3 regions of the Desulfomicrobium baculatum DSM 4028 genome follow, and region 3 is predicted to be linked to each of the others. Evidence: predicted binding sites of a transcription regulator. Region 3 holds the regulator's gene; each other region holds the start of a gene.
The links. Region 3 encodes sigma-54, which starts transcription at its own class of promoters, with help from an activator protein. Its sites were predicted from a motif close to CTGGCACGGNNNNTGCTT; they were not measured.

Region 1 (10,378 bases), 1.6 Mb from region 3:
GCCCAGTCCGAGGATGAGATCGGCCTTGAACGTTTTGGCGCTGGCCGCGCATGCCTCGACCACGGATGGGGTCGGCTCGTTCGTCACCGCAGAGAAGATTTCAGCGAGGAGGCCGCTCCGTTTCAGGGAATCGATGATCGGCAGGTGGCTGCCACGGTGAACAGTGCCCTGGCCTGTCACTACGAGAACACGGGTCGCGCCGAGGCGTTTGATCTCAAGGCCGATGTCGGCGGAAGAACCTTGGCCGTGAATAATTGTGCTGACAGTTTTGAACGTATGAATCATCATGGCTCCCAAGTATCGTGCGTGAAATGTGTTGCGCGGTGCGGCGCGTGCGTTTTTACGGGTCTGCGGTGAGCGATTGTGACATGGCTGCCGGGCTCTTTGCACTTTGAAATCGTTAACGATCAGGTTCGTGGTTCTGAATCTCCTTGTCAATACCCGTGCTCGTTGTCTATCGTCCGGGTGTTTCTTGACCTTTTTATCTTACAGTGTGCGGTGCCATGATCCGAATTGCGCGATTTTTGATGAGCATGATGCTTTTCGTTCTGGCGTTCCCAGGCGAGGGCGCGGCTGCCCCTTTTCAGGGGAAACGCATTCTGTGGGTTGAATCCTACCACGAAGGGTTCTCCTGGTCGGATGGGATCGCGCGGGGGGTCGAGAAAATTTTGGATGGAACCGGGGTGGAATTGCGGGTGGTGCACATGGACACCAAGCGCAATCCATCAGCGCAACACGCAGAGGCGTCCGCCCGGGAGGCTTCGCGTATTCTGCGGGAGTTCGATCCCCACATGGTCATGGCCTCCGATGATAACGCGCAGCGCTATTTCGTGGTTCCTTTTCTGAAAGGCGGCGACCTGCCGGTGGTGGCGGCTGGGATCAACTGGGACGCCGGGGAACACGGCTATCCCGCGCCCAACGTGACTGGCATGGTGGAGGTCAATCTTCTGGATCCGGCCAAAGCCATGCTGCGCAAGTTCGGCCAAGGGGATCGTTTCGGCTACATCGCCGCCGATTCCGAGAGCGAGCGCAAGAACGTGCTGATCTACAATGCCCGCAGTTTCCAGGGCAAATTGCAGGGGCTTCTCGTTTCCCGGTTCGAGGAGTTCCTTCGCGCCTTCAACGAAGTCCAGGCCCGCTCGGACATGCTCATCATGGGCGGCAACGGCGGCATCGAAGGTTGGGATGATGCCGTGGCCCGGGAGTTTTTGCGAAAACACACCCGTGTTCCGACCGGCAGCTTCGACGAGTACCTCGCCCCGTACGTGATTTTCACCTTTGCCAAGGATCCCGAGGAGCAGGGAGAGTGGATGGCGCTCACCGCTTTGCGGGTGCTTGGCGGTGAAAGTCCCGCGTCCATTCCCATGGTCGAGAACAGGCGGGTCAGGCTGATCGTCAACCTGAAACTGGCCCGTGCCGCCGGGCTTGTCCTGCCGGTTTCCCTGCTCAAGACGGCGACCGTCATCGGCAAGGAAGAAGAGTGATCGGGAGAAACGCATGGACTTGAAATTCCGGGCCAATCTGACCGGATTCATTCTGGTGGCCAGCATCACTCTGGGTATTTCAGGCCTGGCGACGTTGACCATCGATCATCTGACCGAAACCCTCAATTTTCGCCTGCTGGACAAGGAACTCGACGAGTACCGCGAGAAGATTTTCGAATCCCGGAAGGTGCTCGACGGCGTCGGCTTGCTCGGAATCCGGGACTACGAGGACAAGGCCAAAGCCGACCTGCTCGCCTCCTTCAAGGCGCGGGCGCCAAAGATGTTCGGCCAACTCGGCATTGTCTCGTCCCGGGGCGAGGCCGTCATGTACGTAGGCCTTCCCGGCGAGCAGAATTTTGAGCTGTCGTGCCTGCCGGAGCTGCTGCGGATCGGAGCGGGCCGGATTGATTGCGTCACCGGCCAGGAAACGCGGATTGGTCCGTACCTGTTCATCCCGGAGTGGGATTGGCTACTGATGGTGACCGTCAGCGCTGAGGAGATGCGTTTTACCCGCAACGAATTTCTGGCCAGAGTTGCGTTTATTTTTGCCATCGCCTCCGTTTTTGGCTGGTGGTTTTACGTTCGCGCCGCCCGGGCGGTGCTCGACCCTGTGCTGGACCTGTCCAGAGCCGCGACGGAGATCAGTCGGGGAGATTGGCAAGGCCTGCCTGAGCCGCTGGCGCGCAAGGACGAGATCGGCGAATTGAGCCGCAATTTCGTGGCCATGGCCCGGCGTCTGCGCGACAGTCAGGCCGATCTGACGCGCCAGGCCGCGTCATTGCGGGAATCCAACATCCATCTGGAAGCACAGATCACGGAGCGCGTCCGTGTCGAGCATGATTTGCGCAAGGCCACGACTTCTTTCATGGGAATTTTTGATTCCTCTCCTTCCGTGCTGATTGCGGTGGATTGCGGATGCGTGGTGGCGCACTGGAATCGCACGGCCCGAACTTGGGTCGGACTTGAGCCGGAACAGGTTATCGGACTGCCTCTGGAACAGGCCCTTCCGCAGCTTGCTTGGCTGGTCGATACGGTGCGGCGATCCATGGATGAGGCGACGACGCTCAGCCTGACCAGGCAGTCCTATGAGCAGGCCGAAGAGAGACGGACCGTGGATATTCTGGTCAGCCCTTTGATCAGCGACGAGGTTTATGGCGCGGTCATTCGTCTGGATGACGTGACCGCCCAGATACGCATGGAAGAAGGGTTGATCGCGGCCAAGAAGAGCGCGGAAAGCGCCAATGAGGCCAAAAGCGAATTTCTGGCCAACATGAGCCACGAGCTGCGTACCCCGTTCAGCGGCATCATGGGCATGATGCGGCTTTTGCAAGGCACGGGGCTTGATGACGAGCAGCGCCGCTACGTCTGCCTGGCCATCAAGGCGTCGGACAGGTTCACCCGCCTGCTTACGGATCTGCTCGATATTTCGCGCATCGAGGCAGGCAAGCTCGATATCCATGAGCAGGAGTTTTCAACATCGGATCTGCACGACTCGGTCATGGAGATTTTTGCCCTGGCCAGTCAGGAGAAAGGGATTTCCTTGGAGTTCTTCATCGATCCGTCCGTACCCGCCCGGCTGGTGGGGGACGAGATGCGTGTGCGCCAGATCCTTTTCAACCTTGTCGGCAACGCGATCAAGTTCACGGAAAAGGGATGCGTTTGCGTCGAGATAATCCTCCTCTCCCCGGTCAAGGGCGCCGATCTTAGAGTCCTCTTTACTGTTTCGGACACCGGGATAGGCATACCTGTGGACATGTTGAGCGGGATATTCGGATCCTTCGTGCAGGTCGACGGCGCATCCTCACGTGCCTTTCAGGGAGCGGGACTCGGCTTGGCCATCGTCAAGCGCCTGGTGAAGCTCATGGGCGGGCAGATTTTCGCGGACAGCATCGAAGGCGAGGGGACGAACATGCACGTGGAACTGCCTTTCAAGATGGCGGGTTCACGCGCAGGCGAATCCAAATCCCGTCTGGACACCGGTTCAACAGTTCCCAGGCTGCATATCCTGCTTGTGGAAGATGAGCCGATAATCACTTTGTACACGCGGAAGCTGCTGGAGAAGGCTGGTCACCAGGTGACAACGGCGGAAAACGGTCTTGAGATATTCGGTCTGCCGGATCGCGACACCATCGACTGCATTTTCATGGACATTCAGATGCCTGTCATGGACGGAATAGAGGCGACACATGCAATTCGCTCGTCATCCAGGCCGGGGTACGCCAAAGATATACCGATCATTGCATTGACCGCCCATGCAATGATCGGTGACAGGGAAAAATTCCTGGGCTTGGGAATGGATGGGTATTTGACCAAGCCGGTGGACGCCAACGATCTGCAACGGGAACTGGAGAGGATCGCGGCGCATCGATCCACTGCTTGATAGTCCGTCCATTCTCTCCAATTCTTTTATGCGTGTATCACGCGTTTCCAGACACTTCCCGCAAAATTTACGGCTTTTTGAACCCGAATCTCCCCAGGATGGCCTGTCCTTCCTCACCCTTCACGAAATTAACGAAAGCCTGGCCCATGTCCTTGTTCTGCGATCCGGCGAGCAGGGCGATGGGGTAGGTGATGGGTTTGTGGCCGGTCACTTCGGCTGCGACGTTGACTTTGTCGGCGCGCAGGGCCGCGTCCGTGGCGTAGACGAATCCGGCCTGCACTTCGCCTCGGGCCACGTAGTCCAGGGCCTGGCGCACGTTTTCGGCCATGACGAATTTTGGGGTCAGGGCCTCGTACAGTCCCACGGCTTCAAGGGTGCCCTTGGTGTAGCGGCCAACGGGCACGGAGTCGGGGTTGCCGATGGCGACGAGTTTGAACGCTTCGCCTTTAAGCTCATCGGGCGTGCTCAAGGGGAGTTTGCTGTCCGCAGGAACGATCAGCACCAGGGCATTGCCGGCAAAATTGACGCGGGTGGCCGTATCCATGAGTTTCCCGGCCTTGTCCATGGTCGCCTGATCGGCCGAGGCGAAGACGTCCACGGGCGCACCCTGTTCCATCTGCTTGAGCAGCGCCCCGGACGAAGCGAAATTCAGAACCAGAGTGGTGCCGGGATGGGTCTTCTCGAAGGGTTCCTTCATTTCCGTGAAGGCGTTGGCCAGGCTGGCCGCCGCCGAGACAAGGAGGTCCTTGGCCATGGCCGGCGTGGACATGAGCACAATGCAAAGCGACAAAATTGTATGCAACGATTTCAAATTCATAGGGGTCTCCTTTTTTTTGATTGCTTTTTTCCTGGCCTGAAGAGCCCCCGTTTGGCAATATGGTCACGCACGCATGATAAAGCGTGACTGTATTGCTCAGGGCGCTGCATATCGTGCATCGCTTGTTGAGTACTCTTGCATGGTCATGAAAACGCTCTTGCCTGGAGAAATAATGTACAAATTGGACCAGCTTGATCCGAATACATTGATGCAACTGGCCTGTCTGGCGCAGGAGGAAGTCAAGCGCCGAGGGCTGGATGATCCGGTTGGCGGGCCAAGGCGAGCACCCAAGGCGGCCAGGATTTTTCAGGTCCCGGAGACGGTCAAATATCTCGATCACGGTCAGCTCGACGCCCTGACGCGCTCCTTTCGCGACTGGCTGCATGCGGCCCGCGATGCGCGGACCCGCCAGGCGCGCACGCGCATATGGCTCCTCTTTCTTCTGTTGCGTTACACGGGCATGCGTCTTGGCGAGGTTCTTGATCTCGACGATGGTACCGACTTCGACCTTGCCCGGGGCGTGGTCATGGTCAGGGGCGACGCGCCTCGCGAGATTCCCTTGCCTGCCGAGGTTGTGGACGCGCTGGCCCTCTTTTTCGAGCATCCCATGAGCCTGGAGCTGCGCGGAGAGGTTTTTCGCCTGGACCAGGGCTATGTGCGGCGCAAGTTTTCGGAGCGGGGCAAGGGCACGGATATCCCCCGTGAACTCCTCAATCCCCGCGTGCTCCGGCATTCCCGCGCCGTGGAACTGCTGCGCGGCGGGGTGCCGCTGGTTGTGGTGGACGCCATGCTCGGGCACCAGGGGCCGTCCTCGCAGTACGTCAGTTTTTCCGATGCCGACACCCGGCGCATCATGAATCATTACATATTCGAGGAACGGAAAATGAAGACATCCGCCCGCAACATGTTTGTCGGCCAGATCAGCGCCATCCGCGACGGGAACATCCTGAGCGAGGTGGAGGTGACCACAGCCACAGGGCTCAGGGTTGTTTCCGTCATCACCAAGGAGAGTTTCGAGAACCTGGGGCTGGCCATGGGCATGACGGTCATCGCCACGGTCAAGGCCCCATGGGTGGTGCTGGTCAAAGAGGAATCCATGCTCAAGACCAGCGCCCGCAACAAGTTCTGCGGCAGGATTTCCGCCGTAAACACAGGTCAGATCGCGGCCGAGGTGGTCGTGGATCTCGCCGACGGCACCAAGATCACATCGCTCATCACCGACGAGTCCGTGAGCAACCTGGATTTGAAGGTCGGCGATGAGATTTGCGCCATGGTCAAGGCCTTCTCCGTCATTTTGGCCCTCGAATAATCAAGCCTCCTTTGTGTGTGGGCCCGGTGCGAATTTTTCTGCGCCGGGCCCTTTTTCATTCGCAGGTCTGCGCGGCCAGGAAAAGTGGATCGAGGATCTGGCGAGGATTTTCATTCTTGCGGCGAGCTTCGTAGTCGACGACGTCCAGTACCCGGCCATGCCCGAAGGCGACCAGGGTCTGGGCGAAATGGTCCACATCTTCGAGGTCGTGGCTGACCATGACCATGGGTATGTCGAAGCGCTCCAGGATGTCGAACAGTTCCGCGCGCATGCGTTCGCGCAGGGGCTGGTCCAGCGCGGTGAAGGGTTCGTCCAGGAGGAGCAGGTCCGGGTTTGGGGCCAGGGCACGTGCCAGGGCCGTGCGCTGGCGCTGGCCGCCTGAAATCTGGGCAGGACGCTGGCCGGCAAGACCGGTCAGGCCACACAATTCCAGCAGTTCGTCGACGCGCTCACGGTGCGCCGCTTTGAGTGGGCCGAAGACGGGTTTGAGGCAAAAGGACACGTTGTCGCGCACGGTCAGGTGCGGAAAGAGGGCGTAGTCCTGGAAGAGCATGCCGATGTTGCGCTTGCGGGCCGGGACGTTCACGCCGGAGGCGGCGTCGAAGAAGGTGCGGCCGCAGACCTCGATGTGGCCGCTGTGGGGTCTCAACAGCCCGGCCAGGGCCATGAGGGTCAGGCTCTTGCCCGAACCCGAGGGGCCGAAGAGTGCGATGCGCCGTCCGGGCGCCTCGAAACGGGCCCGAAGGCGAAACTCAGCGCCGGGCGCGGACACACGGGTGTCGATGTCGCATGAGATGGTCCGGGCCGGTGTCTTCGGTTCGGTCCGTGGGTGCATGGATGCCTCGGAACGGGAGCTGGATGTGCGGCCGATCATGAACATGGTCAGGCCTGCCATCTGGGGGTTAAAAGACGCCCTGAAACCCAGAGAATGAGCGTGCACAGCACGGAGATGACCAGCACCAACTGCGCGGCCAGGCTGTCCTGTCCGGCCTGGGTCGCGCTGTACACGGCCAGGGACAGTGTCTGGGTGCGGCCGGGCAGGTTGCCCGCGATCATGAGCGTGGCCCCGAACTCGCCCATGGCGCGGGCGAAGGCGAGCATGGTCCCGGCCAGGATGCCGCGTCCGGCCAGCGGCAGACAGACGCGCAGGAACACCCGCCACTCCGGATATCCGAGAGTCCGGGCCGCGTCCTCGTATTTGCGTTCCACGCCGTCCAGGGCGGCGCGGGCGGATTTGAAGATGAGCGGAAAGGAGACCACGGCGGCGGCGATGACCGCCCCCTGCCAGGTGAAGATCAGCGTCACGCCGAAGGTCTCTTGCAGCCAGCGGCCCGCAAAACCGTTCCGGCCGAGCAGCACGATCAGATAATAACCGAGCACCGTCGGCGGCAGCACCATGGGCAGGCTCAGGATGGAATCGAGCAGTTCCTTTCCCGGGAAGCGGTAGCGGTGGAAAACCCAGCCCAGGAGCACCCCGAAGACCAGGGAAGTCAGGGTGGCCAGGGCGGCCACGCGCAGGCTGAGCTGCACCGGGAAGAGAAAGGTCATGTCCATTCGCATTGTCCGTTGGCGAAGGTTGGGCGGTGTTCCGCCGAGGGTGTTTACAGGCTCTCAAGCAACAACCGGGCCGCAGGAAGGTGTTCTCGAAACCGCAGATTCCGACGTTCATATCCTATAAGCTTTCCGGTCCGTTGAGCTCAAGCCGGTCACGGTAGCGCGGAAAAGCGTGACCGGTAGCCGCGATGATATCCGCTCCTTTTCGGACGGACTACGATGTGGGTTTCTACATATTTGCAGCAGGATACATAAACGTAGTTATTATGAGTGCAGATATCGAGCACTTTCGAATATTTTTGCGATGCCGCGTTATTCTCTTCCAAAGTATCTCACACTTCAGTCCCTGCGCATACCGCATACTGCGTAGCTTCAGTTTCGCAGCGGTACACGATGCGCCGAATGTCCATGTCTTCGCTTCTTCATTAAATCCAGGGCTCCATTCTGGCTCACCGGAGCGTGCCGGATAATTTTGGCCAGAGGAGGTGGAAGATGATTAACGCGGTCGCCAGTCGCTCCATGCACCGGAATGTCACGGATGCAGTGCCTGCGGGAATCCGTGGATAAAGGGTGCGCGTTTTGACTCGTGAGGGAACCCTTTTGCCACAAAATCAGCGGGCCAGGGAATACAGGGCCGACTATGAACGGAGGAAGAAATGAGTGCTACAAAACCCTTTGATGAAGTGGCCATAAGGATGTACCGGGAAGATCCCGCTTTGGCGGCGGACATGCTCAATGCATGCCTGGAAGACGGCGATACGGAAGGATTTTTGCTGGCGCTGCACCATGTTTCGAACGCCGTTGAACTGGAGGCCAGGCATACTGACAAGGCCCTGAGGGGTGTTCTCGGACACGTGGGATCCAAGGAATGAAGAAGAACTCCGACACCACAATCAACGTCCGCGGCACCAGGATCACCGTGATTCGTCGACAGGACGAGGACTTCATTTCACTCACCGACATCGCAAAGTCGAGGAATCCGGAGCACACCGACGACCTCATTCGCAATTGGCTACGTAATCGTAATACGTTGGAGTTTCTCGGCATATGGGAGCAACTTCACAACTCCGGTTTTAATCCCGTCGAATTCGACGGGATTAAAAAACAGGCCGGACTGAACAGCTTCACGCTCACTCCGAAACAGTGGATTGATCAAACCGGCGCGATCGGGATTGTTTCCAAAGCCGGACGCTACGGCGGAACGTATGCCCATACCGATGTGGCTTTCGAATTTGCGTCCTGGATCTCAGTGGAATTCAAGCTTTACCTCATCAAGGAATTCCAGCGTCTCAAAGAGGACGAAAATCGCCGCCTTTCCCTTGCCTGGAACCTCAACCGCATGTTGGCCAAGATCAACTACCGCATCCACACCGACGCGATTCAGACGCATCTCATCCCGAAGGAAGTTACCGCAAAACAGGCCGCTTTCGCATACGCCGAAGAGGCCGACCTCCTCAATGTCTCCCTCTTCGGCCAGACCGCCCGCGAATGGCGGGACGCCAATCTCGGCAAAGACGGTAATATGCGCGACCACGCCAGCCTCGAACAGCTTCTTGTTCTCGCCAACCTCGAAAACATGAACGCCGAGTTTATCCATATGGGACTCCCTCAGGGCGACCGTTTGAAACGGCTTAATCAAATTGCCATCCGCCAGATGCAAACGCTCACCGCACGAATCGCAAAGCAGTTGGGAAGAGGGCAAAAGTGACAGCTGGGGCTACGGAAAGTTGTAAAATATGAAACTTTCTGAAGAGTCCGGTCACATTCGCATTTTCCGTTGGCGAGGGTTGGGCGTGTTCTGCCGTAAATGGTTCCAGGCTCTTGAGCAACAACCGGGCCGCAAGAAGGCGTTCCCGACGTCGCGTATCGAGACTTTCAAGATCCCTTAGCTTTCCGGTTCGTTGGCCTCAAGCCGGTCACGGTAGCGCGGAAAACATGACCGGGAGCTGCGATGATATCCGCTCCTTCGCGAACGGCTTACGCCTGTGGATTTCTACACATCTACAGTAAACGACATAAGCGTAGCGTTTGTCCGAGCGTAGATTTCGAGCCCGATGGCTGATTCCCATCCTTGCTTGCGCTCTCCACCTCTTTTCCTGTAGCTCAATGCATTCGATCCCGAGTCGTGCACTGCACACAAGGCAACTCAACAACATCCAGGAGAATGACATGTTCGCTGTAATGGTCAATGTTCACATCAAGCCGGAATACAGGAAAGAATTCGTGGAGGCCATGCTCGACGACGCACGCGGGTCCGTGCGGAACGAGAGCGCGTGTCTGTTGTTCAATGTGGTTCAGGACAGCGAGGACGAGAACTGCCTGCACCTTTACGAAGTCTATGCCAGCGCCGAGGCCTTCGAAGAACACAAGAAGACCCCCCATTTCACTCGCTGGGTGGAGACCACCAAAAACTGGCTCGCCAGCCCCCTGGAGATTGCAACGGGTGTCCATCTGTTTCCCGATGACGGCGTCTGGAAAAAGCAGGCCTGAAGACGGTCTGCACAAACAGTACTTCATAATTTTGGAGGAACAGGTCGGGAGTAAGCCAGCAGTGTTGGGGTACCAGGCGTTGCTCTTCATTACGGAAGGCCGGGAAGAAAGAGGGTCGGCTCAGTGACTTTGTGACTCATTTTGTTGAAAAAATGAGTCACAAATCAATTTATCATGCACATGTGAGTCGAAAAGAATTGGGTGCCAAAAATGCAGGGCACAGGCAGGCGTATTGGGTGAAGCGGAAGAATGGGCTGGCGGTTCTTGAAGTGGTCAAGATTCAAGATCTGATTCTCGCCTTTTATGTGACCCTCGCCTTTTATGGTTCAAAGCCTGGTCATACT
Region 2 (10,378 bases), 1.5 Mb from region 3:
GACCCCTTCCGCCAGGTGCTCCGCAAAGGACGCCTGAGCCGGGGCAATCGCACCTTCAGCCAGCGCGCCAAACTCTGGTACGTGCAAAACGTGCTGATCAAGGCTACCGACCAGGCTCGGGTGCGCATACCGGACCCACCTGTTGTAAGCGTCGCACATTTCGATTCCCTGCCCCAGGGTGTCGGCACCTATCTGCTGCAGGCCGCAGTTCAAGCTCCTTCCGGGGATAATGTCCAACCCTGGCAGTTCCGTCTGGCAGGCAACGACATCCACGTTTTTCTGGATCCGGAAGCCGACGTGTCCTTTTTCAATGTCCGCCAGACCGCCTCCATCATCGCCTGCGGGGCAGCAATGGAAAACATCCGCCTGGCCGCCACAACCATGGGCATGGATGCGACCACGCAAATCCGGCCGGATGCCGCGCAAGAAAATCTGCTGGCCACCGTGCGCATTCAGCCAGGCGATCACACAGCAGACCCGCTGGCCCGGCACATCTGGACGCGCTGCACCAACCGCCGCCCGTACAGCAAGCGGCCTCTGCCGGAGTGGGTGCACAACGACCTCAAAACCCGCATCCGCAGCATGCCCGAAGCGCACCTCCACCTTTTGACCGGCCGCGCTCAACTCCGCAAGCTTGCCAAGGTCATCTACCTGGCCGACAGGATCCGCACCGAGCATCAGGGCTTGCACGAGCATTTCACATCCATGATCCGCTTCAACATGAAGGAGGCCGAGCAGCGACGCGATGGGCTGCCTCTCAAAAACCTGGAAGCCGGATTGGCGGGGGAGGCATTCCTGCGCCTGACCAAGCCGTGGCCCGCAATGCGTGTCGCCAACGGCATCGGCCTCGGCCGTTTGGTGGCCTTGCACTCGGCCCAGGGCATCCTGGAGAGCGGAGCTGCCGGGATGGTTGTGGTCGATGGGTTCGAAACACGGGATTTTATGCTCGGAGGCCAGGCCTTGCAGCGCATCTGGCTGGCAATGGAGCACCATGGCCTGCAAATGCAGCCCATGACCGCCGTGACCCTCTTCTGGCTGCGCTGGCTGTGGGAAGGGCCGTCAAGTTTTTCCGAAAAACACCGCAAATTACTGGAACGGGTCTGGCAGGATTTGAAAGGGTTGTTCGCTTCCGTTGATTTTGAAAAGCAAGGTCTGGTCATGCTCTTTCGCGCAGGCTACGGCCCCGGAATCCGTCACCGCACCTTGCGGCGGGGTGCTGGCGACTTTCTGATGAAATAACCCGCCGTTGCTCCCGGGAAAGAGGACCACATAAACGAAAAATGGCCGGGAAGCATGCGCTTCCCGGCCTTCATTTGACGAGATCAATCTGATCAGTTCTTCTTGTTGCGACGTACCGCTATGCCAAGGCCGAGCAGGCCGGCACCGAGAAGAAGCATGGTGGCAGGTTCGGGAACAGGCGAGGCCATGATGCTCAGGTTGAACTGAGCCGAGTTGTCGCCGTCTTCACTTGCAAGCCAGCCAAAATACTCTGTGTCAATTCCCAACTTGCCGACAATGAAATCATGATAAGCGCCAGTGATGAGCCCGAAACCATCGCTATTGAAAGCAAAGTCATACTTATAGCCGTCATAGTTGAACGTGCCCTCGGTCAGACCTGGGTCGATGAGGATAAAGATATCCATTGGCGTCACATCATCATTCGGAGTTTCAAAGAACAAAAACTCCAGAAAGGCGGTGTCGATAGGCTGTTGCGGTCCAGCAGGAACAAAAGGCGTAAACTGAATGGTAGCCGCAACCTTTCCATATGCAAGGGTTGGATACAGGGAAGAAAGAACGTGGTTATAATGTGTAATTGAAGTAACAGGTACCGCAGGTCCTAACTCCAGCCAGCCAGTCATCAGGTCATCACCGCTGACAGGAGCGAAAAGCTCAAGCGAGCTTTGAAGCCCGGTTTCACTGAAGTCGGACGGAACGCCCCAATACAGGGTATTCAAATCCGCGCTTACGCTCATTTCGTCCTGGTTGCCTTCATCGTTAAGCCAATCAACGAAATTCGCGTCATTGGTATACGACCACTGAGTCACCAAGGCAGCGGAGGCGAATGTCGCCGAGAAAAGAAACGCCACAGCCAAAAGACATGTTACAACGAAATTCTTCCTCATGGTAATCCTCCAATGTTAAAATAATTATCTTGTGGTGACAGGGTATAAGCATGGTCCATGCCAATATTTAAATTCATGATACCAGACAGTTAAGCACAGACATAATAACAGGAACTCAAAAAATGTAAGGTCTGCCGACTTTCTTCCAGTTAAAATTTACAGACAAGGAATGCCCCTCGTCTCGGAGTCGCCAACGCGGTGTGATCCTGCCCTGCGGTAAACGAGTCCCATATCGGGACAAATCAAAAATCATACATAATTTCTGCATGATAAATAAAAAGACTCGAAACATCCTTGGGATGTTCCGAGTCTTTTTTACCGAGAACGGCTTGTTTTATTTGCGCAGCTTACGGCCTGTGAAGGCCAAAGCCGCCATGCCGAGTCCGAGCAGAGCCACGGTGGCCGGTTCAGGCACTGGAGGCGGAGGAGGATTCTCGCTTCTGTAACCCAGAATGAAGAAATCTTCAAAACCATCGCTCAAAAGCTGATACTGGAATGTAGCCGTGAAGAAAAGGCCCTGACCAATAAACTGGGACAGGTCCATTGTCGGAGCATAGACAAGAAAGTCCACGTCGTTTGTTCCGGTTGTATCGAACGAATATTCCACGCCCATGAACTCCACAGTGCGGGTGTTCGGCACCTCGACAAGTGCTTCCTCGTCAAACTCTCCATTAGGAGAACTGTCAAAAGCCCATTCTGCAAGACCGAAAGCATCTGGTGCATACGGGACAACGGCACCGAGTTCATCGACAATCGCGACATACCCATTGCCAAGCATGTTGGGCTGGTTGCCTATCTGATTAATATCGAAAGCAAAAACAGGTATATTTGAATTTTCGAATTCGCTTTGCAGAAAATCGTAAAGCAAATCTACGGATACTTCCCAAGTGATAAGCAAATCAGTGTTAAATTCCGTAGTCGAACCTGCGTTCGGAAATGACAACGGATCAGGAAAGTCATATCCGCCCCTGATGTCCAAATTGTCTCCAGCAGCCTTATCGGCACTCTCGCTATCACCCCACCATATTTTGAGCTCATCTTTTAGCGAACCCTGATTTGATGGATAATCGGAAAATCCTCCTGGATAAAGTTGCTGCAATATGCTTGTGGAATAGGAATAATATTCGTCGTACGGCATCGCATTAGGAAAGACCGGCTCCGGCAACCAAATACTTGCCCATGACGGCGAAGCCAATAAAAACACCAGCACTGTCGTGCAAAGACTGCCCTTGACAAGCGATTTCATAATCATTCCCTCCGGTTGTTTTCTCTCTGTGACGTCCTTTGACTATCAATCCTGTGGAGCAGGAAAAATGCCAAGACGCACCATCCGTTAATCATTCAATTTATTGTAAATACACGCTCAAGTAATGTAAGATTATCCGACAACGCGTTGCTTTACTTTCCAAGTATCGACCAACGCTTGCCCCAATGAAACGCTCCGGCACAACCACCAGATTCGAGGAGCAGCAAAATCGTTTTCAACTCGCAACGGAACGTTGCAAACAGGCACACTTTTAGTTTAACAGCCAGACAATGAACGACAACGCCTGGCCGCGCATATTGCCTTTTGCCCTCTTCATGGCCGTCATCGGTCTAGAGGAAGGATTGCGTTTCATGGATGACAAAGCCTGGGTCAGCATCCAGGACTCCACCTTCGCCCTGCTTTATCCGCTGAGACCCCTGGTTGCCGGCATCGCACTCATCCTGTGCCGCCGGGCCTACACGGAACTGCGGTGGTCCGACCTGGCCCGGAGCAGCCAGACAGTGATGAGTATCGCGCTGGGGCTTGTGGTCTTTGCGCTGTGGGTCAACATGGACTGGACTATCGGCGCGCTGAGCGAGCCGCCGGGCTTCAATCCGGGCATCTTTCCGGACCCCGGCCTGCGCCGGGTCATGACCGTCATCCGCATCGGCAGCGCCGTGCTCGTTGTCCCGATCATGGAGGAAATCTTCTGGCGTTCCTTCATTCTGCGCTACGTCATCAATCCGGATTTCGCCAAAGTCCCGCTCGGTACGTTCACCTGGATTTCGTTTCTGGTCGGAGCCGTGCTCTTCGGCTTGGCCCACCATTTCATCCTAGCCGGAATCATGGCCGGCATGGCCTATTCCTGGTTGCTCTACAGAACCAGGAGTCTGGCGCAATGCGTCCTGTCCCACGCAGTGACCAATCTGGCCCTGGCCGCCTTTGTGCTGAACACGGAAAAATGGTGGTTTTGGTAAATCGTGAGAAAACCTTTCGGCAGGCTCCGCAAGACACGCCTCACGTCAGCGAGATTCCGCCGTAAAGAAGGCCGACGACCACCCCAAAATTAAAGGCAAAGACCCAGCGGCTTCCGAAGCGATGGATCTTGTACAGCGACACGGCCACGCTCGCGATGCAGATCAGGACAACGACCATCCAGCCAAGACTCGACCCGCCCCATTCAACAATGCTTTTCGCCACATAGATCTGACCATAGCCGAGCAGCATCCCGTGAGCCAGGGAGACGGCCCCTACCCGGCTCATGAAATCGTCCAAGGCCTGCATGCCCTGACAAACAAGAATCGCGGCAATGGCCAGCAATATCTCCATCAGCCGATTCTCCCTCATGGATGCGCGGGCACCACAAACACCGCCGGTTCGCATGCAATCATGCACAATCAGCAACGAACAGTTGCAGTTACGTCGGTATATTTCCGGCTCGGCGTCCCTTGAACAGCACGCTCATGGACACGGAATCAAAAAAGGCCGGGCAGCTCATGCTCCCCGGCCTTTCCCTAGTGATCGAAAGCGCGTGATCAATTCTTCTTGTTGCGTCGCGCCGCCAAGCCCAGGCCAAGCAGGCCGGCGCCGAGAAGAAGCATGGTGGCCGGCTCGGGGACAGGAGCCACCGAGATACCCAGGTAGAACTGAGCCGACGTGCTGCCGTCCTCGTTTGCAAGCCAGCCGTAATAGTCTGTGTCCACACCGAGCTGACTGACAATGTAATCATGATACGCGCCAGTGAGGAGTCCGAAGCCGTCGCTCAAGAAAGAGAAGTTGTATGTGTAGCCATCGTAGTTAAATGCGCCGCTGGTTGCGCCCGGATCGGTGAGAACGAAGATATCCATGGGCGTCGCGACATTACTGTTTGGAGTCTCGAAGAACAGAAACTCAAGATAAGTTGTTTCGGCAGGAAGAGGCAGTCCCGCAGGCAAAAATGGCGTAAACTCAACATTAGCCTCGACCTTACCATACGCAAGATTAGGAAATGCTGAACTCATCAAGTAATTGAAGTGTGTAATTGACACTACCTCTACAGCGGATCCCGAAGTCATCAGATCGTTTCCAGCGACAGGCCCGTCGATCACAAGCGAACTTTGCAGTCCTGTTTTAGAGAAAACGGATGGCACTCCCCAGGACAACGTTCTGCCGTCGGGGCTTAGCACCATATAATCCTGATTAACGTCTTCGTTGCTCCAATCGACAAAAGTAGCATCGTTGACATACGACCACTGTGTCACCAGAGCTGCGGAAGCAAATGTTGCTGAAAAGATGAATGCCGCCGCCAGACATGTCGCTGCTAGTTTTTTCTTCACAGTAGTACTCCAGTGTTAGATAATTATGTCGTTCTCTCACAACAATGCATCGACCGTGCCAAAATATAACTATCCAATATCACTATATTATTCTTCAAGAAATCTTCAGAAAAAACATACCGTGTAAAGTTCTCCGACATACTTCCTGGGCAAACTTACACGCCAGGAAACACAATCCAAAAGTCCACGGACGCTTCGAGCGTGCCGGCCAAAATTTCGCATGCGCAAAGCCCTTTTGCATGATTCGCTGCGAAGATCAGTTCGACCTCTGCGCGTCCACTTCCGGAGAAGCGATGGGAACGGCAAGCTCCACGCCAACGGAATACGTGCCCATGAGCGAGGATTCGTCGGTCTGGCCCCAGCGGACGTGGCCCTGATAGCTGTCACTCAAATCATAGCCATCCACTTCTCTTCCGGGGCTTGCGATAATCGACAGGACATCGCCGACATTGAACGCGCAATCCGTCTCTATGAGGAACCCTTGCCTGCTCATGTTGAGGATTCGACCCAATACGATCGTGTCCTTTTTCTTCCCGCATATGATTCCGCAGGGAAACAGGCAGGCGTGACGCTTCCATTTTCTGATTTTTTGTTCTGTCGTCGACATGGTTTGTCCTGCCTTGAGGCGTTTTGCATATTATCAAGCATCCAGCGCCCAGTCTTGATTGAAAATTTTGATGATGAACACATTTTCCATCACATTTAGCAACGAACGTACCAGCAAGTCCGAACTGCATCGGCACGGACATGCTGCGTATTACATGATACCTGCGCACCCTGAAGTTGTGCACATCAGAAAAATTTCGGAGAGTTGTAAGATTTCACGCCCGGCATTGTCGAAAAAATTTACATGCGAGACATCGCTTTTTCCGTTCAAGGCCATGCCGCAACAAGCCTGGGCCGGAGAAGCCCTGTCGGTACTGAATTCTGGAGACTTCCACGCCGCGCCCAAGGCCTCAAAAGACGTCGTCAAGCATCCAAAGGGTCGCACAGACGCGCCTGGTTTCCGCTCGGCGGGAATGGCGGTCAGCGAAGTCACTTTTTGGCATAGAACATGATACGGCAATCGTGAAAGACAGTTCCAGATTCCGGCAAACACTCGTGACATAGCCGGCAACGCGGACAAATGGCGGATGCCTCTCCTTGCTAACGATGACGCAACCCCGTCATTCATTGCGGCGCCTGGCAACGAAATCACGAGTTGAGCATACCCCTCCCTGATAAGCCACCAGGGGGGGGGATTTTTTTTGGGGGGGGATTACGAGGGATTTCTTTGAGAAGCGAGTGCCGCGAAGGCTTCGGTGGCCATTGGCCGACCGAGGTAGTATCCTTGTCCTTCGGCACAGTGATGTTTTTTGAAGAAGGCATGCTGCGTCTGCGTTTCAATGCCTTCGGCCACGATTTGATGATTAAAGCCCCGCGCCATCGCCAGCAGGGCGGAGGCCACCGCCTTTCCTGATTTGGCCTCGATGTTGTGCACGAACGACTTGTCGATCTTGACCGTACCGATCGGAAATTCCCGTAAAAAACTCAAACTCGCATACCCTGTGCCGAAGTTATCCACGGCAATCTGCACTCCAAGGTTCTTGAGCGCATGCAAGGCAGGCAGAGCCTGTTGCGCATCCCGCGACAGGCCGTTCTCGCTCATTTCAATCTGCAGAAAATGCGGATCCAGTCCCGTCTCGCGCAGGATGGCACGAACTCCAGTCAAAAAATTCTTGTCCCTGAATTCAACCGCCGAGACATTGACCGCGATCCGGCTCAGGTTGAAGCCCGTCTGCAGCCACGCCTGCGCCTGCCTGCAGGACTCACGGATCACCCACTGCCCAATCGGCAGAATGAGCCCGCAGCTCTCGGCAATGGTGAGGAACTGAGCCGGGAAGTTGAGCTGATGATCGGAACGCTCCCAGCGCAGCAGAACCTCGGCGCCGGTGATGACGCCGGTCTCCAGATTCACCGTCGGTTGGTAGTGCAGGATGAATTCGCCGTGGTCGAGAGCGCGCTTCAGAGCCATCTCGGCGGACTTGCGCATGGCTGAACTGGAACTCGGGTTCATGCTCGGGGTGAATATCTTGTAGCTGTTGCGACCGGCCTTTTTGGCCTGATACATCGCCATGTCCGCCTTGCGCATCAGCGCTTCGGCGTCGACACCGTCATCCGGATACATGCTGATGCCGACGCTCAAGGTGACGCGGAGCTCTTGTCCGGAAATGAAATGGGGCTCTCCCACGCTGTGAATCAGTTTCTCAGCGGCGTGGGCGGCGCTCTGCACATCCTCGACTTCCGGAAGCAGGACCACGAATTCGTCACCGCCGTGACGGCTGACCGTATCCGAATTACGGACGCTGGCCTGCAGACGCTTTGCAACGGATTGCAGCAACTGATCGCCAATCCCATGCCCCAGGGAGTCGTTGATATGCTTGAAGTGGTCGAGGTCCAGAAACATCAGCGCCACTTTGTTGCCGTGGCGCTTTGCGAGCAGGATCGACTGCACCAGACGGTCGGTCAAAAGCGCCCGGTTCGGCAATCCGGTGAGCAGATCATGCTCGGCCATGTAGGACAAATGAACCGAGACCCGCTCGACCGCCTCGGTCATCATATGCGCATTGACCGAGGCGACGACGAGTTTCTCGTTTGCTTCCCGGAGCGTAGTTTCCATTTCCGAACAGGAATCGATCTTGACCTTTTCGGCATTTTTGCGCACCCGCAACGCCTTCTTGACCACCTTCAAAACTTCTTCTTGCCTGTCGGAAAGCGCCTCGTCATGAGTGCCTGTTCTTGCTTCTCGCACGGTCTTTTCGCCAGCCTCGTGTTTGCTTCCCGGAAGCGTTTGCAGGGCCTTAAAACTCGACGGCAAGGTGTACGCACGCCTCCTGAGCGGTCGTTTGGACGTATAACGCCTGTACATCAAACCAATTTTGTTCAGCATCGTCGGTCCTGATCATTCGCGGCCAAAGCCGTAGTCAACGTCGGGCTTCCACTCATAATCCCGCTATATTCGGACAAAGTCTCGCCGATGACAATGCCGCCATCGTTGATCTCAAATTCCCGCAGCGCATTGCTGTGGGCGCTGGCGCGGACCTTGACGACCGCCATGACCCGCTTCAGGCGGCTCTTAACCTCTATGTAGCGCTGCACGATAATGGCGTCGGTGAGAAATGCGGACCCGTAGGGGCTGAAACGCAGATCCGTGAACCTGTCTTCAAGTTCCGAAGTCATGAGCACCGTCACCCCGAGATTGGACAGCGCGGCGATCATGCGAAACAGCGACTCCCGAAAATCCTCGCGAAAGGTCGGGGCCACGGCGAGCTCGAATCCGGACAGCGAATCGATCACCACACGTGTCGCTTTCATGCTGTGAATGAGGTTTATGAGATGCTGAATGACCTCGTCCATGGACAGATCGAGGGAACGGGTATTGATCAGACCAATGCTCCCGGCCCGGACCAGTTCGTCGATGGTGCGCGTTCGGGACTGGCTCGGAGTCTGCTCAAAGGCGACAATCACGCCTGGCTCGCCCAGCCGCACCCCCTCCACCAGAAAGGCCGTGGCCAGGATGGTCTTGCCAGAACCGGACGGTCCGGCGACAAGAAGCGAATAGCCGGACGGCAACCCCCCGCCCATCATCTCATCAAGACGCGGCACGCCCATGGACAGACGCTTTTCCGTGGAATCCGTGCGGCGGGGCGTGGCCGCGAGGTTGCCGTCATCACGAACCTCCACCGCAGGGAAGACGACGATCCCGTCGCCCGTGATGCGGAACGTATGCACCCCGGGGCGGGTGGCCTGGCCGCGCATTTTCATGATCTGAATCTTGCGCACCATGGAGTTCCGATAAACGCTCTGTTCAAGCGATATGAGCCCGTCGGCCATGGTGAAAATCGGCGGTGGACCTGTCTTTGAAGAATATTCACCAATCAGAAAGGTTGTTGTCTCCCATCCCATGAGTTGCATACCCAGCTGCTGGATGAATTGCTGCTGGCTGATCGATCCGTCGGACTGACGCTGCGCCTCCAGCATGATCGAGCGGAACGAATCGACGAAGACCAGCGCCGGAGCGGTGGTCTCGACCTCATGCGTGATCCGCTTCAAAACCTCGGTAAATGTCCCCGTGGCGACGTCATCGCCCAGGCTGACGAAGCGAATCGCCCCGCTGATCTTGTCCTGATCGAAAAACGAAAACTGCTGCTGGTAACGGAGCATCTTCATGGGCGATTCGCCGAGCACGGTAAAAAAGAGCGCAGGCCGCTCACGTGTCGCCATGGCGAACATGAGCTGATGCGCAAGCGTGGTCTTGCCGCAGCCCGGAGCCCCCAAAATGAGATTGAACGAGAGATCCGGGATCCCGCCGCCAAGGATCGCATCAAGCCCGGGAACGCCGGTGGCGAGGCGGGCTATGCTAACTTTTCGGTTCATGATGTCTTCTCCTGCTCCACCACATCAGGCGCGGTAATCCAGACCGGATCCAGAAGGCGCCTAGTCAGGGAATTTCCAATCAAGGTGGCGAGTAATTCAGTGAACGTTATCAGTAGCGAACTGCTTGCCTGCGCCGCCGCGACCGGTTCGCGCCCGGCCAAAAGCGCGTTGATTCGCACCGGAAGAGAGTCAATGTCCATCTGCGCATCCGGAATTGTCATCCAAGGGAAGACGACACTCGTCAGATGCACAGATCGTTTGAGAATGGCTTCAACACC
Region 3 (10,378 bases):
ACCTTCACCGTGGACCCCATCTTTTTTCCCGGCGGCGATATCGGATCCCTGGCCGTGCACGGAACGGTCAATGACGTGGCCATGCTTGGCGCGCGTCCGAAATACATGACCTGCGGATTCATCATCGAAGAAGGCCTGCCCATGGCCGATCTGGAGCGTATTGTTCAGTCCATGGGAGAGGCCGCCCGCGAAGCCGGCGTGCTGGTGGTCTCGGGCGATACCAAGGTCGTGCCCAAGGGCACTGTGGACAAGATTTTCATCAACACCACCGGCATCGGCGAAATTTTTGTGGCCGAGGCCCCAAGCGGGCATCGCGCCGCCCCCGGGGACGCGATCCTGATCAGCGGCTTCATGGGCGACCATGGCCTCGCCATCCTGTCCAAGCGCGAAGGCCTGACCTTCGAGGCCCCCGTGCTTTCGGACTGCGCGTCCCTCAATCATCTTATCGTGCGTTTGCTTGAGGCCATCCCTTCCGTGCATGTGCTGCGCGATCCCACTCGGGGCGGCCTGGCCACGACCTTGAACGAAATCGCCGGACAGTCGGGTGTGGAATGCCGGATTTTTGAATCCAAAATCCCGGTTCGTCCCGAAGTCAGCGGCGGCTGTTCCTTTCTGGGCCTCGATCCCCTGTATCTGGCCAACGAGGGCAAGTTCATCTGCATCCTGCCCCAGGAGCACGCCGAGGCGGCCCTGGCCATCATGCGCTCGGACCCGCTTGGCGCGGACGCGGCGCAGATCGGCGACGTGCGCGCAGAGCACCCCGGCAAGGTCGTGCTGGAAACGCCTCTGGGCGGCACCCGGCTCATGGACATGCTCGAAGGCGAACAGTTGCCGCGCATCTGCTGACATGACGTGCTCCCGTGCCTATGTGGCCATCGATTTTGAAACGGCTGATTCGTGCCGCGACAGCGCCTGCGCCGTGGGCCTGACCAAGGTCCAGGGCGGCGAGATCGTGGACCGGCTATATGGCCTGATCCGTCCGCCGCGCTCGCGCTTTTCGCCATTCTGCGTGAACGTGCACGGCATCCATTGGTCCGACGTCAAGGACGCTCCGGCTTTCCGGGAGTTCTGGATCGAGAATGCGGGCTTTCTGGAAGGAGCTGATTTTCTGGCCGCGCACAACGCCAGCTTCGACCGCTCGGTACTTGGCGCGTGCTGCACCATGGCCGGGCTGCCCGCGCCATCCCTGCCTTTTGTCTGCACCGTGGAACTGGCCCGCAACCAGTGGAATCTGCGGCCCACCAAATTGCCGGACGTATGCCGTCACCTGGGCCTTGACCTCAATCATCACCACGCCGGGTCGGATGCCGAGGCCTGCGCCCGCATCGTCATGGCCGCCGTAGATGAAAACCCCCGCTGTCTGACTCCTTTCGGAATATAGGAGCATATATGTCTTTGTCTTTGGCCCAACTGCGGGCCCATATCTTTCTTGTCATTCTGGATAGATTCTCCGGCAGTGCCGAGCGCCGCCAGGAGGCGCTGGCCGAGTATTTTCTGGTGACCATGCCCAATGTCCCGGAGGACGCGGCCAAACGGCTCGCTGAACTCATCCCGGACCTCATGCCTGACCTGTATTCCAAATGGATCGGCGAATTCGCCGACAGGCTCTTTGAAACAGTGCCGGACGAACAATTGCAGCACCTGTGCGATGGCACTGTGGAAAACAACGCCGCCCTGGGGCTGGTTTTCCTGATGTTCATGGAATCCGAGCGCATGGAAAAGCAGACCGAGGACGATTTGCGGGAATACGCACGCAAGCATTCCGGTGCGGAGGACATGGGCGACCTGGTGGCGGAATATTTGCGCGGCAAGGTCGCGGCCCTGCGGGCGGACGTGGGCGGCGCGAAAGTGCAGTAGCGGGCGGAGCGGAAGAGGCTGTTGAGGGGCGCGGGGGGCGGGGCGCGGCGGTTGGCCCGGACAGGGACCGCCGAAACTCCTTCGCGGGCCTCGTAGAGTTGAATCATCGCCCCTGTCGGACATGGACCGGCGCTTCAAGCGGCAGGCGATGATTCAACAAACGATGCCAGGCTCAGTCAGACAGTCGACGGCCCCTGTCCGGGCCAACCGCCACATCCCGCAGTGACTTGACCTGTCTTCGCAATAGAGGACACGTTCATTTCCCTAAACGGCTATCTTGATGGATAGCCGTTCATATTTCTCAGGCGGTTGATACCCAATCGACGAATGCCTTACGGCCGCGCTTCCCCGCGCAGCAATGCGGAAGAAACACAAGTTCAAAATGAAAAAGCCCGCCCAGGCAAACCTGGACGGGCTTTTTGTAATTCAAAGAGCCAAGGCTTAGGCGAAAGCCTTTTCGAACTTGGGCACAACGTCCTTTTTGCGGGACATGACCTTGGGCAGCCATGCCTTTCCGTCCACGGGCTTGACGCCGAAGGCCTTCTCGACCACGGCGGCGTCGTCGGAGGCGATCAGGATCTCGGAGCCTTCCTTCATGATGTCGGTCAGCAGCAGGAACACGGAGTGGTTGCCCTTCTCGGCCTTCAGGGCCTTGATGTCGGCAGCCAGGTCGCCCTTGACGGCGTCGAGGATGGACAGGTCGACGACTTCCAGCTGGCCGATGCCGACCTTGGTGCCGTTCATGTTGAAGTCCTTGTAGTCGCGCAGAACCAGCTCGCGGGCCGGGGTGCCTTCAACGGCGGACTTGACCTTGAACATTTCCATGCCCAGGGCGGCCAGGTCGGAGATACCGGCGATCTTGCCCAGTTCGGCAGCGGCTTCCTTGTCGGCCGGGGTGCAGGTCGGGGACTTGAAGATGACGGTGTCGCTCAGGATGGCGCAGAGCATGATGCCGGCGATGTTCTTGGGAACTTCAACGCCGTGGAACTTGTACATGGCGGTCAGAACGGTGGCGGTGCAGCCAACGGGCCAGATCCAGCATTCCAGGGGGCTGGAGGTGGTCAGGTCGCCCAGCTTGTGGTGGTCGACGATGCCGAGCACTTCAGCCTGCTTGATGTCGTCGGGCAGCTGAGCCAGGTCGGAGGTGTCGACCAGGAAAACTTTCTCACCGGCAAATTCGGTCTTCACGGCGGGAGCGGCGACGCCGAACTTCTCGAGGATGAACTTGGTCTCGGGGGCCAGTTCGCCCTGGGCGGTGGGGGTGCAGGCTACGCCGAGCTTGCTCTTCAGGTCGGCCAGCGCGATGGCGCTGCAAACGGTATCGGAATCGGGATTCTTGTGACCAAAAACATAAACGGACATGGTATTCCTCCTACAAGGGTTTATTGGCAAACAAAGACATTGTGCTAAATATCACAATTATTCGCGGCTGCCAAGAGAGAACATTGGAGGTCAGAGACTGGAGAGGACGCCGAGAAGCAGGCTGACCGCGGCCAAAGCGTAGGCCTTGCGTACACGCAGAGCGAGAATGGCCCCGGCGCAGGCTGCGATCCAGAGCATGGTCCACGTCGGCTGCGGACCTCCGGCAACCCAAGGCCGGACGGTTTTCAGGCCGATGAGGAGAGGCAGCAGGCAGAGCCAAAAGAGGGAGAAATTGAGCAGGAAAAATTCTACCAAAGCTTTTGCGGTGAGCCGGTGCGGCGCGAAGATGGCTGTGTTGCCCTGGCGGTTCCAGGTCAAAAGCTGGTTATAGCCGGCGTTTTGCCGTTTGCGGTAGAGTTGTTCGACCCACGCGCCAAGGTAGGCCAGAGGCAGGGTCGCGATGACGACCAGCACGGTGGTGCGCATGTCGGCATCCGGTAGGCAGGCCAGAATGGTCAGCGTGGCGGCCAGGGAAAAGAGCGCCTGGGGCGGGATGTAGGTTCCGGCCGGGAACAGATCAAGCCAGAGCAGTTCGAAGAAAATGCCCGCGCTTAAAGCCGGCTGGAGGTTGAAGGACAGTCCCGCCCAGAGCAGGGCGGCGAAAAGCGGACGATGGATGAAGCCGAGGTCGATGGCGACCCGGGTCAGGGACAGGAGGGCAAAAAAAAACTTCCTCCGGCCAGCAGGATGAGGTCGTGAGTGCTTACCATGCCGATTTGGGTTGAGACGTTTTCATCATAAAGTAATCTTGGCCGTTGCCGACGGCACGCAGCGGAAGTCGATTTCCACACCGTGATCGGCGAAATACTTCAGGCAGGAACGGTCTTCCGCTCCCAGGGCAATGTGTTCGCAAATCTGCTCTTTGCCCGGTCCGTAATGCAGATTGCCGATGTTGACCAGGGAAAAGGACAGCCCGGTCATGTGCGCGGATTTGGCATCGGCGCAGTCGGAAAAAAGAATTAGCACATGATGGTCCGGGTTTTTCGTGCGAATGCTTTTCAACATCGAAGCAGCTTCGGACACCGGACAGCATTGAAAGGAGATGCCGCTCGGAACGGCCAGACTCATGATTTCCTGCCGCAATTCATCGGCGGCGAGGTCGTCGTTGGCCACCAGCAGGGTTTTGGCCCTGATGTGCGGTAGCCAGGCCTCAATGATCTGGCCGTGGACGAGTCGGTTGTCGATACGGAACCAGAGCACTCTTACGCCTCGGTGATTTTGCGGGTCAATACTTCGCCGGCGACAACGATGCCCTGAATGGCCGCGTTTTTGGCGTCCGTGGCCAATTGGGACAGGTCCTGGGTGCGCATTCCCAGAATCCTGAGCAGCATGGGCAGGTTGGCGCCGGTCAGGACGTCGACTTTGCCCGGTTGCAGGAGAGACAGGCTGATATTGGATGGAGTGCCCCCGAACATGTCGGTCAGGATGATCACGCCGTCGCCTGTTTCCATCTGTTTGACGGTTTGCTTGAGATCCGAGAGCAACGCGCTCATTTCCACGGTTCCTTCCACAGCTATATGGGCGCACTGCTCCTGCGGTCCCAAAATTGTCTGGGCCGCTTCAAGCAGATATTTTCCAAACTGGCCATGGGTTACCACGATCACTCCAACCATTACTCCTCCAGATTATCCAAGACTGAAATGCCGATGTTCGACAGATACATTGAAGCCCTGACCGCGCAGATGTGCCAGCACTGCCTCGGTCACGGCCACGGAACGATGTCGGCCACCCGTACAGCCGAAGGCCATGGTCAAACGGTAGCGCCCTTCCGTCGCGTAGAGCGGCAGGGCAAAATCCAGAAATTCAAGAAGTCTGCGCAGATACTCGCGGCCAGGGTTGCTGCCCAGCACGTAGCGGGCGATGGCCTCATCCTTTCCGGACATGGGTCGCAGCGCTTCGTCGAAATAGGGGTTCGGCAGAAAGCGCAGGTCCGTGACGTCGTCCGCCTCGGTCGGGGCGCCGTACTTGAAGCCGAACGAAATCAGGTGCACCCGCATGCCTTGGCTGCGGGAGGAGAGGCTCTCCCATTTGTCCTGAATGACTCGACGCAGATCGTGCACCGAATAATGCGACGTGTCGATGACCAGATCCGCCTGGGTGCGGATGGGCTCGAGTATTTCCCGCTCCCTCTCCAGTGCCCCTTCCAGACCGAGGTTGCCCGAGGTCAGGGGATGCGGGCGGCGGGTGGTAGCGTATCTGCGCAGCAGGATCTGGTTGGAAGAATCCGTGAAGATGACTGTCGGCCGCACGGAAAACTTCTGGATATCAAGCAGCACTTCCTTCCACTGTCCCACGAAATCGGGTTGGCGCAGGTCCATGCCCATGGCCAGCCCTGGGTATTCCTTGGCCGAGGAATTGAAGAACAGCTCGATGAGGGCCGGGGCCATGCGCGCCGGAAGCCCGTCGACACAGAAAAAGCCCATGTCCTCGAAGACCTTGAGCGCCGTGCTTTTGCCTGAACCGGACATGCCGGAGACAATGACCACGTTTTTCTGTTCAGATTCCAGCTGCATGGAGTTCTCCGGACATGTTCGGTCGGCCTAGACGGTCTGCAGCAGTTGCCACAGCCCTTCCTGGCCGGGAGAGTTGGTAAAGGCCTGACGGAACGAGCTGTCTTTTAGCAGGCGGGAGACCGTGGCCAGAAGCTTCAAATGCAGGCCGACCACGCTTGAAGGGGCCAGCACCGTGAAAAAGATGCTGGCCGGTTTGTGGTCCAGACTGGCAAAATCCACTCCTTCGTGGCTGCGGCCGACAATGACCAGAACCTGATCGATACTGTCCAGCTTGCCATGGGGTATGGCGATCCCATCCCCGATGCCCGTGGTTCCGAGCAGTTCCCGATCCATGAGGACCTGGGTCACGCGCTTGGGGTCAAGATCGGGGTATTTGGCCGACAGCCGCGAAACGAGTTCGGCCAGGACCTCGGGTTTGGTCCTGGCCGAGAGGTCGGAGATGATCAAATCCTTGTCCAGGTATTCAGCAAGCTTCATTCCCTATACCCCGGGGTCGATCAAACCGAAATCTCCGGTTTTGCGACGATAGATGACATTGATCCTTTCACTTTCCGCGTTGAGGAAAACAAGGAATTCATTGTCCGTGCTTTCGAGCTGCAGGGCGGCTTCTTCAACGATCATGGGCTTGGGCGAGAAGTCGTCTTCGGTCTTTTGGATAACGGGCTTGCGCTTGGCGTCCGCGTCGTCGTCAAAACCGCCGGCGTCCATGAGAGGGCTGTCGCTGCCGCTTTTGCGACGGCTCTTGTCCTTGTCGCGGGTCTTACGCATCTGGGCTTCAAGCTTGTCCCAGACCATGTCGACGGTGGAGTACATGTCCTCGCTGTCTTCGCGGGCGGAGATATGCACATTCTTGCCCGTCAGCACTATATCGGCAATATGCCGGAATTTCTCCACTTCGAGGTTGACCTGCAGGTCGGCGTCGGGCGTGCCGGACATGTATTTGGCGAGCTTGCCGAAGCGGTCCTTGGCGTATTTGCGCAAATGGTCGGAAGGATCGAAGTTTTTGAAATTGAAGGTAATCCTCATGGAAGCCTCCTCGATTGTTGAGGGTCAGCCCGTGGTCCGTCCAAGAGGAGCGGCCCGAGGGCGGGGTGTCAAAAAACTTGTTTTCGCTTGGATGAAGAATCTATCCCCAGCACCGCGCGATACTTGGCCACGGTGCGCCGGGCGATGTTCACATCCAGTGTTTCCTTCAGCACCGCCGCGATCTTTTCATCGCTGAAGGGGTGCTTGGGGTCCTCCTCGCTGACCATTTTCTTGATGATGGCCTTGACCGACTCGGAGCCGACCTGGGTGCCGTCATCCATTTCCAGCGCGGAGTTGAAGAAAAATTTCAGTTCCATGATGCCATGCGGGGTGGCCACGTACTTGTTCGTGGTGATCCGGCTGACCGTGGATTCGTGCATTTCAATGTCGTCGGCCACATCTTTTAAAATCAGCGGTTTCAGCTTGGTCACCCCGTGCTCGAAAAAGCCCCGCTGGAATCTGACAATGCTTTCAACCACTTTATATAATGTTCTTTGCCTTTGGTGCAAGCTCTTCATGAGCCACATGGCGGATCGCATCTTGTCGTGCAGGTATTCCCGGTCCGGGCCTTTGACCGCAAGGTGCATGTCGTCCATGTAATAGGGGCTCAGCTGCAGCTTGGGTAGGCCGTCGTCGTTCATGACGATGACGAAATCCCCCTCGTATTCGTATACGAAAACATCCGGGCTGACATAGATGGTGCTCTCGCTCCCGTAGCTGGCTCCGGGCATGGGGTCCAGGGACTGAATGATGTCCAGATAGGCTTTCAGGTCTTCCATCTGGATTTTGAACTTGCGCAGGAGCGGTTTGTAGCGGCGCTTTTCGATGTCTTCGAGATGGTCGGCCACCAGGGAAACGAGAATCGGATCGTCCTGGCCGAGCATCTCCAGCTGAATGAGCAGGCATTCCTTGGGCGAGCGCGCGGCCACGCCCACGGGGTCGAAGCGCTGCAGGCGATGCAGCATGGACTCGACCAAGGCCAGGGGAGAGAGCGTTTCGGAGGCGATATCCTCGGCCGAGCTCATCAGATAGCCTTGGGAATCGAGGTTGCCGATGATGGCTTCGCCGATCATCTCCTCTTCTTCGGTGATGTTGGACAGGCAGAGCTGCCACAAGAGATGCCCATCCAGGGATGGCTTGCCCGAGAGCCTGGCCTCGTAGGACATCATCTCTTCCAGGGCTTCGGTCTCCTTGAACTGTACCTGCTTGGCGGTGCTTGAAAAATCGCCGAGGTAGTTTTCCCAGTCCGCGTTGCGCATCAGTTCCGCGTCTTCGTGCGAAACTTCGGGACGTGATTCCATCGGAGCCTGGATATCGTGCTCTTCGGAAATTTCCTTGACCCCTTCTTCAAGCATGGGGTTCTCCAAGAGCTCTTGCTGAACGGCTTCAAGGAGCTCGAATCGGGAGAGCTGGAGCAGCTTGATAGCCTGCTGCAGCTGTGGGGTCATGACCAGCTGCTGCGTCAGCTTGAGGTTTTGTCGGAGTTCAAGGCCCATAATGGATTTAATCTCACCGTGTCAGAGGATTGCAGACAAGAAAACTACCTAGTACCGAATCTGCCATAAAGGTTAGGCCCTGGCAATCCTTGGAAAATCGTGTCCGCTAGAGGCTGAATCCCTCGCCGAGATACACCTTGCGCGCGCCCGGGTCGGCGACGATCTCTTCGGGGCTGCCGTTCAAGATGATCTGACCGTCGTAGACCAGGTACGCCCGGTCGCAGATCTGAAGCGTCTCACGGACATTATGGTCGGAGATAAGCACGCCGATGCCTTTGCCGCGAAGGTCCTGGATGATGGTCTGGATGTCGTCCACGGCCAGGGGGTCGATGCCGGCGAAGGGTTCGTCCAGAAGAATGAATTTGGGATTCTGGATCAGGGCGCGGGCAATTTCCAGCCTGCGGCGTTCTCCACCGGACAGAAAGGCCGCCAGTTGACCCTCGAGTCGGGTGATGCCCAGCTCGTCCAGAAGCCTGTCCGCCGTGCGCTGCTGCTCGTCCTTGGAAAAACCGGAGTATTCCAGGATCAGTTGCAGGTTCTGGCGCACGGTGAGTTTTCGAAAGATCGAGCTCTCCTGCGGCAGATAGCTCATGCCTGCGCGGGCCCTTTTGTGCAAAGGCCAGCGGGTGATGTCCATGCCGTCCAGAAGAACCTGGCCCCGCGTCGGCGGCACGATGCCCGCCAGCATGTAAAAGGTCGTCGTTTTGCCGGCCCCGTTGGGTCCCAGGACGCCAACCACCTCGCCCTGGCGCACATCAAGATCGATGTCGCGTACGACATCCCTGAGCCCGTAGCGCTTGGCCAGCTTCTGGCCGGTCAGCGTGGTCACTGCCCGGCCCCCGGCTTGCTTGCGGGGGTGTTGAAAATGGCTTCGACCCGCCCTTTGCCGCCCAGAACTTCGCTGCGGCTTTCCTTGATGAAGAGCTTTATGACCTCGCCCTGGATCTTGTTGGCGCCTTCCATGAGCATGGGATTGTCTTCCATGGTCAAGAGGTCCTTGTCGGCTTCGTAGGTCGCCTTGCCGCAGGTGCCGGTGCGGCCCTGGTCGGCCTTGATGCGCACGTTGCCCTTGGCGATGATCTTTTTGATGGACCCCTGCTCGTCAGCCACGCTCTGGGTGGCATTGCCGGAGCCTTCCTTTTTTTCCAGGAGCACGGTCAGCGTGTCGGACCACAGCTGGATGTCCTGGCGGATGACGTACACGGAGCCGGTGAAGACCACCTGATCCCCTTTCTGGGTGTAGGTCATGGTGTCGGAAGTGATCTTGACCGGGACGTCTTTGGCTGGGGCGGTTTGTGCGGCCCAGAGTGGAGTCGCGCAGGCAAGGAAGAGAAAAAGTATGAGTGAGCGCATTGGTAACCCGCTTGTCAGTTCATGATAACCTGGACGTTGCCTTGGGCCAGGAAGTCCCCTGTGTCCAGAAAATATGTCAGAGTGTCTGAGCGACCCCGCATGGATTCGCCAGTCAGTTCAACCGTGCCGCCGAGGAGAAGAGTGCTGTTTTGGCCGGTGTAGTCAAGGGTTTCGGAGCGCATCACGTATTGGCCCTGGGTGCCGTGAACCCCGCCCCACATCCTGGCCCGGTCTTCTTTCTGCCAGACCTGGCCCTCGGGAGCCCGGACTTCAATGGGTGCTCCGCCTTCCTCGCCCCAGTATACTATGATCGGGTCGGTGAGTGTCAATTCGTCACCGTTTTCGGCATAGTCGGCGCCCGTGGCGTTCAGGTTCCACAGTTTTTTGCCGTCCTTGCCCTGGCTTAGGTTCACGCCCTTGAGGCTGAGGTCCACGTCCAGATTCTCGATGGAGAGGTTCTCCAGCCGTTCGGGCCAGAGCAGCCGTTTTCCCAGCATGGCGATTCCGGCCAGGACGGCAAGGGCCAAAAGGCCGATCACCACGCGTTTCATTCCCGGACCCAGCCCTGCCACATGTCTTCGAGTTTGCCCTGGGCGCGCAGCACGAAATCGATGGCTTCGCGCACTGCGCCCTGGCCGCCCATGGCCCTGGTGGTCCAGACGGCGAGTTTGAGTATTTCGGGCCGGGCATTGGGCACGGCGATGGGCAGTC

Region 1: modB (molybdate ABC transporter permease subunit) is a predicted target of sigma-54. The motif match lies at 7,604-7,621, and genes of this name have one in related genera.
Region 2: DBAC_RS11160 (THxN family PEP-CTERM protein) is a predicted target of sigma-54. The motif match lies at 2,170-2,187, and genes of this name have one in related genera.

Annotation. Positions count from the first base shown of each region.
Region 1 is NC_013173.1:1,787,249-1,797,626, reverse strand. Features, by position in the region: gene DBAC_RS07950 (iron-containing alcohol dehydrogenase) at 1-288, opposite strand, end outside; gene DBAC_RS17880 (ABC transporter substrate-binding protein) at 528-1,484, shown strand; gene DBAC_RS17875 (hybrid sensor histidine kinase/response regulator) at 1,498-3,864, shown strand; gene modA (molybdate ABC transporter substrate-binding protein) at 3,932-4,681, opposite strand; gene DBAC_RS07930 (TOBE domain-containing protein) at 4,854-5,990, shown strand; gene DBAC_RS07925 (ABC transporter ATP-binding protein) at 6,046-6,825, opposite strand; gene modB (molybdate ABC transporter permease subunit) at 6,873-7,544, opposite strand; gene DBAC_RS07915 (hypothetical protein) at 8,201-8,416, shown strand; gene DBAC_RS07910 (KilA-N domain-containing protein) at 8,413-9,252, shown strand; gene DBAC_RS07905 (putative quinol monooxygenase) at 9,714-10,034, shown strand; gene DBAC_RS18850 (hypothetical protein) at 10,166-10,378, shown strand, end outside; gene DBAC_RS07900 (ADP-ribosylglycohydrolase family protein) at 10,372-10,378, opposite strand, start outside.
Region 2 is NC_013173.1:2,571,246-2,581,623, forward strand. Features, by position in the region: gene DBAC_RS11155 (ThiF family adenylyltransferase) at 1-1,239, shown strand, start outside; gene DBAC_RS11160 (THxN family PEP-CTERM protein) at 1,332-2,123, opposite strand; gene DBAC_RS11165 (PEP-CTERM sorting domain-containing protein) at 2,458-3,369, opposite strand; gene DBAC_RS11170 (CAAX prenyl protease-related protein) at 3,660-4,346, shown strand; gene DBAC_RS11175 (hypothetical protein) at 4,387-4,698, opposite strand; gene DBAC_RS17955 (THxN family PEP-CTERM protein) at 4,905-5,684, opposite strand; gene DBAC_RS11185 (PilZ domain-containing protein) at 5,941-6,291, opposite strand; gene DBAC_RS19075 (hypothetical protein) at 6,362-6,742, shown strand; gene DBAC_RS11190 (putative bifunctional diguanylate cyclase/phosphodiesterase) at 6,943-8,475, opposite strand; gene DBAC_RS11195 (ATPase domain-containing protein) at 8,607-10,100, opposite strand; gene DBAC_RS11200 (hypothetical protein) at 10,097-10,378, opposite strand, start outside.
Region 3 is NC_013173.1:170,409-180,786, forward strand. Features, by position in the region: gene hypE (hydrogenase expression/formation protein HypE) at 1-846, shown strand, start outside; gene DBAC_RS00705 (3'-5' exonuclease) at 848-1,381, shown strand; gene DBAC_RS00710 (hypothetical protein) at 1,390-1,857, shown strand; gene DBAC_RS00715 (manganese-dependent inorganic pyrophosphatase) at 2,299-3,219, opposite strand; gene DBAC_RS00720 (hypothetical protein) at 3,310-3,705, opposite strand; gene DBAC_RS00725 (PTS sugar transporter subunit IIB) at 4,015-4,479, opposite strand; gene DBAC_RS00730 (PTS sugar transporter subunit IIA) at 4,482-4,892, opposite strand; gene rapZ (RNase adapter RapZ) at 4,905-5,792, opposite strand; gene DBAC_RS00740 (PTS sugar transporter subunit IIA) at 5,820-6,269, opposite strand; gene hpf (ribosome hibernation-promoting factor, HPF/YfiA family) at 6,273-6,818, opposite strand; gene rpoN (RNA polymerase factor sigma-54) at 6,887-8,314, opposite strand; gene lptB (LPS export ABC transporter ATP-binding protein) at 8,421-9,143, opposite strand; gene DBAC_RS00760 (LptA/OstA family protein) at 9,140-9,667, opposite strand; gene lptC (LPS export ABC transporter periplasmic protein LptC) at 9,682-10,218, opposite strand; gene DBAC_RS00770 (KdsC family phosphatase) at 10,215-10,378, opposite strand, start outside.